2 regions of the Natronincola ferrireducens genome follow, and region 1 is predicted to be linked to the other one. Evidence: riboswitches for the same ligand, from Rfam matches in the RefSeq annotation. Region 1 holds a riboswitch; the other holds the start of a gene.
The links. Region 1 has a riboswitch for glycine ahead of BLS22_RS10035 (ACT domain-containing protein). Riboswitches for the same ligand answer to the same signal wherever they lie in the genome.
Positions count from the first base shown of each region.

Region 2: it holds a riboswitch for glycine, as region 1 does, so the genes downstream of both, BLS22_RS03795 (alanine/glycine:cation symporter family protein) here and BLS22_RS10035 (ACT domain-containing protein) in region 1, are expected to answer to the same signal.

Region 1 is NZ_FNFP01000004.1:39,146-45,368, reverse strand. Features, by position in the region: gene BLS22_RS10050 (HesA/MoeB/ThiF family protein) at 1-458, opposite strand, end outside; gene BLS22_RS10045 (glutamine--tRNA ligase/YqeY domain fusion protein) at 650-2,308, opposite strand; gene BLS22_RS10040 (FAD-dependent oxidoreductase) at 2,536-4,047, shown strand; glycine riboswitch at 4,213-4,302, shown strand; gene BLS22_RS10035 (ACT domain-containing protein) at 4,463-4,732, shown strand; gene BLS22_RS10030 (PFL family protein) at 4,748-6,112, shown strand; gene BLS22_RS10025 (ATP-dependent Clp protease ATP-binding subunit) at 6,158-6,223, opposite strand, start outside.
Region 2 is NZ_FNFP01000001.1:832,887-839,109, reverse strand. Features, by position in the region: gene BLS22_RS03800 (L,D-transpeptidase family protein) at 93-1,487, opposite strand; glycine riboswitch at 1,715-1,805, shown strand; gene BLS22_RS03795 (alanine/glycine:cation symporter family protein) at 2,058-3,428, shown strand; gene nhaC (Na+/H+ antiporter NhaC) at 3,865-5,283, shown strand; gene BLS22_RS03785 (MBL fold metallo-hydrolase) at 5,335-6,207, shown strand.

The sequences.
Region 1 (6,223 bases):
GTTATTTGACCATACCATCCAGCAATTGCCCCATGTACTAAGGGTATTCCCAACCTTTCAGCAGATGCTTGTAGAACAAACCTTGTTTCTACATTATCTAAGGCATCCACAATAACATCATGACCCCTTAATATCTCTTCACTATTTTCTTCTGTCAGTCTATAGGACAGTGCTTCAACATTAATTTGAGAATTGACTAGCTTCATTCTTTCTTTAGCAGCATTTGCCTTGCTTGTCCCTAGATTTTCTTCATTAGATAGAATTTGACGATTCAAGTTCGTTACTTCAAAAACATCTCCATCTACAGCTGTAATATGGCCTATCCCCAGTCTCCCCAACAGCTCAATAATATAGCCTCCAAGGCCACCACACCCAATAACGCATACCCTATACTCCTTTAGTCTCTCATTTTCTTCCCTTGATAACATTTTCATGTTTCTGTTATACCTTTCCATCATCAATAAATCCCCCCTATAACCTTTTCATTATATTTATTATACTTTTCTGTCTAATTCACCTGCTAATTAGATAAAAAAATAGTCGCTAATTTAGGCACTATTTTATTTGAAAACTCCCTATTAATTTCCTTGTAAAAAGGGGGAAATGTAGAAATCCCCTCTTCCTAAGAAAGGGGGGATTTTCATTATTTTTAAATTTTAAAGGAGCTCTTTAGGGATACAATTCTATTGAACACCAGCTTATCCTCTGTGGTGTATTTAGGATCTACATTAAAATATCCATGTCTAAAGAATTGAAATTTATCTTGGCGTTTAGCAGTCTTCATATTGGCCTCCACAAATCCTTCTAATACTTCTAAGGAATTGGGATTAATTTGATCTAAGAAGGTTTTGTTTTCATCTTCAGTGTTATTATCATCTAAAATCAAAGGCTCATATAATCGAAACTCGGCTGGGATGGCATTTTTTGCGTCTACCCAATGGAGGGTTCCCTTTACCTTTCTACCTGTAAAACCTGTTCCACTTTTGGTTTCAGGATCATAGGTACAGTGCAGCTCTATAATTTTCCCGTTTTCATCTTTAATCACTTCATTGCACTTAATAAAGTAGGCGTGCTTTAGACGAACTTCATTCCCTGGGAATAATCTAAAATATTTTTTTGGAGGATTTTCCATAAAATCCTCTTCTTCTATATAAATTTCTTTAGAGAAGGGAATTTGTCGAGTTCCCATCGATGGATCATCAGGGTTGTTTTCTCCCTCCAGCATTTCTACTTGATCCTCTGGATAGTTGGTGATAACTACTTTTAATGGTTTCAAAATCGCCATAGTTCTAGGTGACTTAGCATTTAAGTCCTCACGAATGAAGTGCTCCAGCATTTGAGCATCTACAACACTGTGGTTTTTTGCAACACCAATCTCTCTGCAAAAATTTCTAATCGCCTCTGGGGTACACCCTCTTCTTCTTAAACCTGCAATAGTAGGCATTCTAGGATCGTCCCAACCGTCTGTAACATTTTCATCCACCAGTTGCTTTAGCTTTCTCTTGCTCATGACGGTATTGGTTACATTTAATCTTGCAAATTCAATTTGTTGAGGTTGACTTTCCATTTCACATTCTTGAATAACCCAATCATACAAGGGGCGATGATCTTCAAATTCTAGAGTGCAGATGGAATGTGTGATACCTTCAATAGCATCCTCCAGGGGATGGGCATAGTCATACATTGGGTAGATACACCATTTGTCTCCTGTATTGTGATGGCTCTCATGTAGAATCCGATAAATCACAGGGTCCCGCATATTTAAGTTGGGAGAAGCCATATCAATTTTAGCCCTCAGTACCTTTTCTCCATCCTTAAATTCCCCACGGCCCATAGCTTCAAACAAAGCTAAATTCTCTTCCACAGTTCTATTGCGATAGGGACTTTCTTTTCCTGGCTTTGTTAAGGTTCCTCTATAGTGACGAATTTCTTCGGGGGATAAGTCACAAACATAGGCCTTTCCTTTTCTAATTAATAAAACTGCTCGATTATACATTTCTTCAAAATAATCTGAGGCAAAATATAAATTATCCCACTGAAAACCTAACCACTGTACATCCTCTTTAATGGATTCAACATATTCTGTGTCTTCTTTCGTTGGGTTTGTATCATCAAATCGAAGGTTGGTTTTTCCGTTAAATTCATCCGCCAGTTCAAAATTCAATACAATGGATTTAGCATGTCCAATATGTAGATACCCGTTGGGCTCTGGCGGAAAACGGGTAATAATTTCTTTATGCTTTCCTGATTCTAAATCTTGTATAACAATATTTTTAATAAAATTTGAAGTGCTAGGCTTGTTTTCCATTTTGTTCCCCTTCCTTATAGTCTTGTTATCTATTATCCCTTTATTGAAATAAATATATCATAAAACTCATTTTTTTTCTATGCTCCCTAGGTAAAATCCCTCAAACGAGCCTAGATATTTGGCTAAGCTTCATTTGTTTAAAAAACATTTCCAATCTTAGTATATTTCCTTTTAAACCCTGTAAAATATGATTATATCATATTTTAAAAGATTAGGAGGATGTAAAAATGGACATTCAACATATAAACCCTCAATCCTATTGGCTTTCCTCTAGGGAAAAACCAAGCTACTCCCCATTGCAGGAGGATATCACAGTAGACGTTGCCATTGTCGGTGGGGGAATGGTAGGAATTACTACTGGATTTTTTTTAAAACAAGAGGGCTTGAAGATAGCTATATTAGAAGCAGACGGTATTCTACAGGGAACTACGGGACATACCACTGCTAAAATCACCTCTCAGCACAGTTTAATTTATGACAAGATAAAAAGACAGTTGGGTCAGGAAAAAGCTCAACAATATGCTTCTGCCAATGAAGCTGCTATACAAATCATGGGGGAATTAATCCAAGACAAAAATATTGATTGTGACTTTAGTTGGCAATCAGCCTATATCTATACGCAATCCCATGATTATGTACAACAAATTATTGATGAGACAAAAACTGCAGCCTCCTTAGGAATAAAGGCAGAATATGTAGAAGAAATACCCCTGCCTTTTCCAGTCAAGGCTGCTGTCCGATTTGATGGTCAAGCTCAATTTCACCCCCGTAAGTATCTACTTGCTCTGGCAAAGGAGATTCCTGGAGATGGCTGTCATATCTTTGAAAATACAAAGGTCTTGGATATTCAACAGGATAATTGTCCTATTGTGATTACAGCAGGAGGTAGAAAAGTAACCGCCTCTAAAGTCATTGTGGCATCCCATTATCCATTTTATGATAAGCCTGGTTTATATTTTTCTAGGGTTTATCCTAATAGATCCTATGTTCTAGGGGTAAAAATGAAAGAGAAGTTTCCTGGGGGAATGTATATTAACGCTGAACAGCCCACCCGCTCCCTTCGGGCCCAAAGGTTGGAGGATAGTGAACTAATTTTAGTAGGAGGAGAACATCACAAAACAGGACATGGTAAAAGCACTCTAGAACATTATAGAAATTTAGCAAAGTTTGCCCATGAAACCTTTCCAGTGGAGGATATACTTTATCGCTGGTCTGCCCAGGATGGTTATACGATGGATGGTATCCCCTATATCGGTCAGTTATCCTCATCTACACCTAATATTTATGTAGCTACTGGTTTTGGTAAATGGGGAATGACTACTAGTACTGTAGCCGCTATAATCTTCAGAGATCTCATTTTAAAGAAGGATAATCCATGGAACTCCCTTTATAATCCTTCTCGGTTCACGCCAACAGCCTCTGTCCCCAGCTTTGTAAAGGAAAATGCTGATGTTGCTATGAATTTTATTGGTGGCAAAATCTTTACCCCTTCCTTCGAGGGGAAATTGAAAAACAATGAAGGTAAAGTGATAGAAGTAGAAGGACACCGGGTAGGTGCCTATCGTGATGAAAAGGGTCAGCTACACCTAGTAGATACCACCTGTACCCATCTAGGCTGTGAGGTTAATTGGAATGATGCTGAAAAAACTTGGGACTGTCCTTGTCATGGTTCTAGATTTTCCATTGAAGGTGATATTGTGGAAGGACCTGCCTTAAAGCCTTTAAAAAAACTTCATTGATTTTACTATAATTTATTTTATATTCTTTTAATTCTTTTGAAAATTTTTAAAATTTTTTATTGATTTCTGATAAGTATTCATGTTAAAATGATGATTATTCATAAAACACAATTCCATAAAAATCGAATGAAGATAGTGGAATACATTCTATTGTAAACCGTTATTGGACGAGCCTCTGGAGAGACTCAAAGGAGCACCGAAGGGGAAAGCCTGGTTTCAGGTGAAACTCTCAGGTAAAAGGACAGGGGATTTCTCATATAGTTATAATTCTATTGTTATTAAGGATTTTTTATTAATACGATAGTTTTTTCCTACTTGAAAAATCTTGATTTCCAGAGACTAAGTTTATTATTTAGTCTCTTTTCTTTTTTTGAATGTCTCCAGCTATATTATTCTTACAAGGGAGAGATGGACAATGAAAGCATTTATTAGTGTAATAGGTGATGACAAAATTGGCATTATTCATGGTGTGACTACGATATTGAAAAAGAATAGGGTAAATGTTTTAGACATTAATCAAACCCTACTACAGGATTATTTTGCTATGGTGATGCTTGTAGATCTTAAGGAGCTAACGACAGACTTTAAACAGCTAAAGGAAGAGCTTGTCATGGCTGGTAAAGAAATAGGGGTTTCCATAAAAATTCAACATGAAGATCTATTTAATACGATGCACAGTATCTAATAACGTTAGGAGATGATGACAATGATCAACTTTCAAAATATCATGGAAACCATAAGCATGATTGAAAAAGAAAAACTAGATATAAGAACCATTACTATGGGAATTTCGCTTTTAGACTGCTGTGATTCCTCTGGAAAAAATGCTAGAAAAAAGATTTATGATAAAATCACAAGATTAGCCGAAAATTTGGTAAAGGTTGGGGAAGAAATTGAAACAGAATATGGTATTCCCATTATCAACAAAAGAATTTCTGTCACCCCCATAGCCCTTATAGCCCAAGCCAGTGAAGATAAAAGCTATGTAGAATTTGCTAAAACCTTAGATAAAGCTGCATCCACTGTAGGCATTAACTTTATTGGGGGATTCTCTGCTTTGGTTCAGAAGGGTTATTCTAAAGGTGACAAAATCCTCATAAGCTCTATCCCAGAAGCCTTAGCTACAACTGAAAAAGTCTGCTCTTCCATTAATGTTGCTTGTACAAAATCTGGGATCAACATGGATGCTGTTAGGGATATGGGTAGGATTATTAAGGAAACTGCTTATCTTACAAGGGAACGGGATAGTATAGGCTGTGCTAAGTTAGTGGTCTTTGCCAATGCAGTTGAGGATAACCCCTTTATGGCAGGAGCCTTCCATGGGGTAGGAGAAGCTGAATCCATTATTAATGTCGGTATTAGTGGTCCTGGTGTAGTAAAATGTGCTCTTGAAAATATTAAAGGAGAAAGCTTTGATGTAATGGCAGAAACCATTAAAAAAACAGCCTTTAAAATAACACGAGCTGGTCAGCTGGTGGCTCATGAGGCCTCTTCTAGACTTGGGGTGCCTTTTGGTATCGTGGATTTATCCCTCGCTCCCACCCCTGCTATAGGGGATAGTGTAGCAAGGATTTTGGAGGAAATGGGTTTAGAAAGCTGTGGTTGCCATGGTACAACTGCTGCCTTGGCCCTATTGAATGACGCAGTAAAGAAAGGTGGTATTATGGCCTCTTCCCATGTAGGAGGGTTAAGTGGAGCCTTTATTCCCGTAAGTGAAGACGAGGGAATGATTGAAGCAGTGGAAAAGGGTTCATTAAGCTTAGATAAATTAGAGGCTATGACCTGTGTTTGCTCTGTAGGATTGGATATGGTGGCTATACCCGGGGATACTCCTGAGTCTACCATATCCGCCATCATTGCAGATGAAGCAGCTATTGGTGTCATCAACAATAAAACAACTGGCGTTAGGATTATACCTGTTTACGGAAAATCCTTAGGAGATTCAGCTGAATTTGGGGGACTACTGGGAATGGCCCCTCTTATGGCGGTTAGTAAATTTTCAAGTGCTGATTTTATCAGCCGTGGAGGAAGAATTCCTGCCCCTGTCCATAGCTTCAAAAACTAAATGAAAAGCAGCCATAGTAAGGTGTTTTCCTATGGCTGCCTACTTTTACCCTGTTATATCCAATACAACATGATCCTTCTTTAACTGTACTTTAATATGATTTCCTTCCCT
Region 2 (6,223 bases), on a different contig from region 1:
TTACTTCATGTGCTGTTTAAGCCCTTGCTTTGATAGTGTATTGATATTTACACGCAAAATGATTTTTACTTACAGCTTCATCCCTATTATCATCATTCTATCACTATAACAGCACCGCTTTCATTATCTATCCAGTTATAAAGGAATTCTGCATGACTGGTGAAATTCCGAACACACATATTGGAGCGAGGGAATGTACCGATGGTGTGTAGATATTCTATCGTCCCAGGATCAACCTTCTCTCCATCCTCTTCCTCATATGCCACTGGAACCCCGTGGATGTAGGCTCCCCCTGTAAATCGTATAGCAAAGGGTGCATAACCTGTAATATCCTGTGTACCACTTTTCAAGTATTCAAAGCGTTCTCTTTTTTGAATAGCCTTGTAGCTCCCTAAAGTAGTCTCAAAGGAGAAATCTCCTGCAATACCAGTAGTAGCCAGGGTATAGGAGACGAGGTTAAGACCGTTTTCATCAAGCTCAAAGGAAGCTTGGTTTTGGTGATTTCTGTCTACTACAACCACATGGTTTAACTGACTTAATGTGACATTTGGATCAATGTACTGCTTAGGTACGTAAAAATCTCCCTCAAAAGTCGGAACGTTGACATGATAAAAATCATCGGTTTCATCTAATATCCGTACCAATATACCATCGGGTATATATCGAAAATTACTATTTGTATCTGCCTCTTCATATGCAGGGGCACTGTGGTAAAACCGATAGCCATACTCATCTACTGCCACATCCCCCTTTTGAGGAGGTGCACCATTTTGAAATTTATAGTTACTGATAAAGTGTAACTCCCCATCGGCCAATTGTTGCCTTAGTTGATTTACAGCATCCTGCATCCTTTCAAAACGAAAATTCCTAGGGGTACCTACTGTTGCATGGAGATAACCCTCTTTTATTTCATTATTATCTTTAAGTGCTACCCTATACCATATGGCGGAATCCTCCAACGCCTCACCTTCAACCCTCTGGAGTAATGACACCTTATCCAGGTTCGCCACCTGAGTAACAACAGTGGCATCTGGAATTGGATTTTCTCGGATTTTAGCACCCTCCTCTGCTGTTATAAGAAAATAGTCAAAGGCCATATCATACTCAAAATACTGTACTGCATCATTGATTCCTTCAGGAAGAATAGTGTTATATTCCTCTAATACAGTATTCATGTTTTTGGAGCCGATATTGTTTAATAGCTTCATTTTCTGTTGCTGACTAAGGTAAGATACTCTGTTTTCTTCCTTACCCTGTGTGATTTGGGTAATCCTCAAGTCATCTTCAATGTTGAAACCATTTATATTCTCCTCCACAGCTTCCCTGTCGGATTTGGCTAGTTTGTCCTCCTTGGGTTCCTCTGCTGAGGAACCTGGTTGCTGTCCTTGAGGGGGTTCCCCATCAGGGGGAACATTTCTTCGTTGTCCACAGCTTGACATTGTAATCATTATTGCCAGCATTAATATTAGAATAATTTTTCTATACATAAACATCCCCAATCTAAGTTTTATTATTTACTTTACTATATATTTTGTTCAAATAATTTCACTATTATGTACTTTCCACATTATAGGTTATAGTTTAAATCCCTTTTAAAGTTAAGCTTGATTTCTAATAGGGATTCATGTTAAAATTATGATTATTCATAAAACACAATTTTATAAATATCGGATGAAGATAATGGAATATATAGGATTTTATATAGACCGTTATTGGACGAACCTCTGGAGAGACTCAAACGAGCACCGAAGGGGAAAGCCTGATTTTCAGGTGAAACTCTCAGGTAAAAGGACAGGGGATTTATCATGTAGTCATAATACTATTGCTGTTGACGTTTTTTTGTTAACAGGCTAATTTTGCTACTTGAAAAATCTTGATTTCCAGAGACTAAGTTTATTCTTTAGTCTCTTTTCTTTTTTTGAATGTCTCCAAATATCTATTATTCTTAAGGGGAGAGGTGAGGAATCAAAGGATCTATTAGTATGACTACAATGCTACATTATATTTGAAATTTATTTGAGATTATCAGACAAAATAATTATTACGGAGGTTATCACATGAACTTAATAACAATCATATCTAAAATCAACAGTATTTTATGGGGTCCTATTATGTTGTTCTTCTTATTGGGTACAGGTCTTCTATTTACCCTTAAGCTACGTTTTATACAAATTAGAAAATTTAAGTATATCTGGAGGGAAACCTTCGGAGGCATCTTTAAGAAAATAGATAAAGCAGATGAAGATGGAATGTCCTCATTCCAAGCCCTAACCACAGCCATCGCCGCCCAAGTGGGTACTGGAAACCTAGCAGGGGTTGCCACAGCCATTGCTGCAGGAGGACCCGGTGCTATTTTCTGGATGTGGATAAGTGGCTTCTTAGGAATGGGAACTATCTTTGCAGAAGCAGTACTAGCTCAATTGCATACAGAAAGGGTGGATGGAGAAATAACAGGTGGTCCAGCCTACTATATTAAAAAGGGACTAGGAAGTAAATTTCTAGCAGGATTTTTTGCTGTTGCTATTGTATTAGCCTTAGGATTTATGGGGAATATGGTTCAATCCAACTCTATTTCTGAAGCAGTCCATGTTGCTTTTAATATTCCTAAAGTAGTTACTGGGATTGTTGTAGCAGGTTTAGTAGGTCTAATTGTCATTGGAGGAATTAGTAGAATTGCCTCCTTTACAGAAAAGATTGTACCTATAATGGCGGGATTATATGTTTTAGGTAGCTTGGTAATTGTTTTCATTAATTACAATCAAATTTTACCTGCCTTTAAAATGATTATTTATGGTGCCTTCAATCCTATGGCTGCCACTGGTGGAATCATTGGTGCCTCTGTAAAGGAAGCCTTCCGTTATGGTATCGCTAGGGGTCTTTTCTCCAACGAGGCGGGGATGGGTTCTACTCCCCATGCCCATGCTGTAGCAAAGGTTAAGCATCCGGCTCAACAGGGATTAGTTGCTATCATGGGTGTAGTGATTGATACAGGAATTGTATGTACATTAACTGCTCTAGTTATTTTGACAACAGGTGCCTTTTCCTCAGGTCTTATAGGGGCACAATTAACTCAAGAAGGCTTTATTAGGGGCTTTGGTGGATTTGGAAGTACCTTTGTAGCCATATGTTTATTCTTCTTTGCCTTGTCTACTATTATAGGTTGGTATTACTTTGGAGAATCAAATATTAAATTTCTTTTTGGTAAAAAAGGAATTAAATTTTATAGAATTCTAGTACTATTATTTATTATTATGGGTACTGCAATGCGGGTGGAAATCGTATGGGAACTGGCTGATACCTTCAATGGTTTAATGGTTATTCCTAACTTAATAGCTTTGTTAGGACTGTTCTCCTTTGTAGTCAATACCACTAAGGACTACGAGGAAAACTTCAACCATAATGACATTTCTGAACATCAGCATAACTAATTAGTTAATTATTGTTTTGTTTAATTCTTTTTCAAAACCTCAAGCCCATCTATTTAGGTAATTTAGGAAAAATTTAATTTTTTTAGATAAAAGTAACTTGTATTTCTTTAATGGCTATGATAAAATACAAAATAACATTTACTAGGGGGACCTTGTTATGATAATCATAATCGATAAAACAAATACAAATACAAATTATTATTACTATTATAGATAGGGTTTGCTGAAATGAAAAAAATCATAGATGCAAACCAGCCAAGTATTTTAATATACGGTTTGCGTCTATGATGGTAATATTAGTAATGCACAAAACCACGTAGACTGTCGCTACGTGGTTTTATTTTTAATAAGAAGCTTTTAAACCAGGTAGATACACATTCTGCGTGGTTTTTTGTTTTTATTAAATAAATTTTAAAAATAAAAGAAGGTTGAGGAGATGAAGATGAAAGAAAAGAAGGCAATAAAGGTTTGGCAAGCATTTTTACCCATTATCACTGTAATGTTCTTGGGGTTAATGTCGGTAATGAAATGGAAGGTAGGTATGGTCACCCCCATCATAGGAAGTATAACTGTAGCAGTTATACTAGGTATGTATATGGGCTATGGGTGGGAAGAACTTCAATCTAGTTTGGTTCAAGGTGTCTCAAGAGCTTTGCCAGCGTTGTTTATTATGCTTGTTGTAGGAGCTATTATTGGATCTTGGATTGCAGGAGGAGTGATACCAACCCTTATATACTATAGTTTAAAAATGATTAGTCCTCAAATTTTTATTCCAGCAGTAGCCATTGTAACTGCCATGATTGCTACTGCCACAGGAACATCCTTTACATCCATAGCAACAATTGGTTTATCCTTGATGGTTACAGGTTTAGGGATGGGTTTCCCTGCACCATTACTAGCTGGTGCCATTATTTCAGGAGCTTACTTTGGAGATAGTATATCACCCCTTTCCGATACAACCAACTTATCTTCAGCAATGGCTGGTTGTCAATTATTTGATGTTATTAAGTATTTGATGTTCACAGGAATACCGGCTTTTGTTATAGCCGTTGTTGGATATTATTTTGTAGGGTTAAAATTTGCATCCCAAGCTGTAATGGATTTAGGAACCATTGAAACCATTTTAAGTGGACTTCAATCATCATTTACCATTACTCCTTTGTTACTTTTAATACCTATTATTACTATATTTTTATCTATAAAACAATATCCAGCAATACCTTCCCTTGTAATCATTGCTTTGTTAGGTGGTTTGGCAGCCATAGTTTTTCAAGGAGCAGATATTGCTACTGTACTTAAAAGCGTGACATCTGGTTTTAAGAGTCAAACAGAAGTAAGCATAGTTGACAATTTATTGACTAGAGGTGGGATAACTTCTATGGGTGAGGTTGTCATACTTCTTACTATCGCAACATCTTTAGGGGGAATATTAGAAAAAATCGGAGCCTTAGATTCTATTCTTGACTTTATCATGAAAAAGGTAAAAACAAATGGAGAATTAATATTAGTAACAGTTTTAAGTGGTTTGGCGGTGGGTTTTGCTACTGGGGCTCAATTACTTGCTATCGTTTTGCCAGCCAGAATGTTTACAAAGGAATACAAAAAAAGAAATCTACATCCAAAAAATTTAGCTAGAACTGCTCAATCCATCGGAACAATTTGTATAAATCTTGTTCCTTGGAGTGTTCCCTGCATATTTGCTAAAAATATACTGGGGGTGGAACCTATTGAATTTATTCCTTACCTGTTTTTTCCTTTTGCTATTATTGTAATCATTCTATTCTATGGATTTGCAGGAATTAGTATGGTATCTCTTGATGAGGAAGATAGCAAAGGTCAACTTCAAACTAATTAATAAGTTAATTTTTATAATGAAAAATAATGATAGCTATAGGAGGAATTTGAAATGGAAAACCAAACAAAAGTAGTACTATTAGGAACTGGAACACCTAACCCAGTACCAGAAAGATCAGGACCTTGTGTTGCAATAGTTGTAGGTGAAAACTCTTATCTTGTTGATTTTGGACCTGGTGTAGTAAGACAAGCTGAGAAGGCTAATAGAAAAGGTATTAAAGCCCTAGAAGCAAAAAATCTTAAAAGAGCTTTCTTAACTCATCTTCATTCAGATCATACAGCTGGATATAGTGATTTGATTTTAACACCTTGGGTACTTGAAAGAGAAGAGCCTTTAAAGGTATTTGGTCCTAAAGGTATTAAACAAATGACAAATCATCTTTTGGAAGCCTATAAAGTAGACATCGATGCACGTAGATACGGTGGAGAAAAAGCTAATGAAACTGGGATTAAAGTTGATGTAGAAGAAGTCTTTGAAGGGATTATCTATTCAGATGAAAAGGTAATAGTAGAAGCTTTTAGGGTGAACCATCCCCCATTTGAAGCCTATGGCTATAAGTTCATTACTCCAGATAAAGTCGTAGTTGTTTCCGGGGATACAACTCCCTGTGAGAATTTAATAAAACATGCAAAGGGATGTAATATTCTTGTTCATGAGGTTTATTCAGCTACTGGCATCAATAGTAGAACGCCAAAATGGTATAACTACCACACAACAGTCCACACATCAAGTGTTGAATTAGGTGAAATAGCATCTCAGGTTAATCCAGAACTATTAGTACTGTATCATCAGTTATTTATGGTAGGAGAAAATGAATCTGGAGAGATGTTGTCCATCGCAGAAAGAGAGCAGGAAATGATTATGGAAATCAAACAAAAATTTGATGGTGAAGTGATTTCAGCAAAGGATCTTGATATTTTTTAATAGAGTCAACACTATA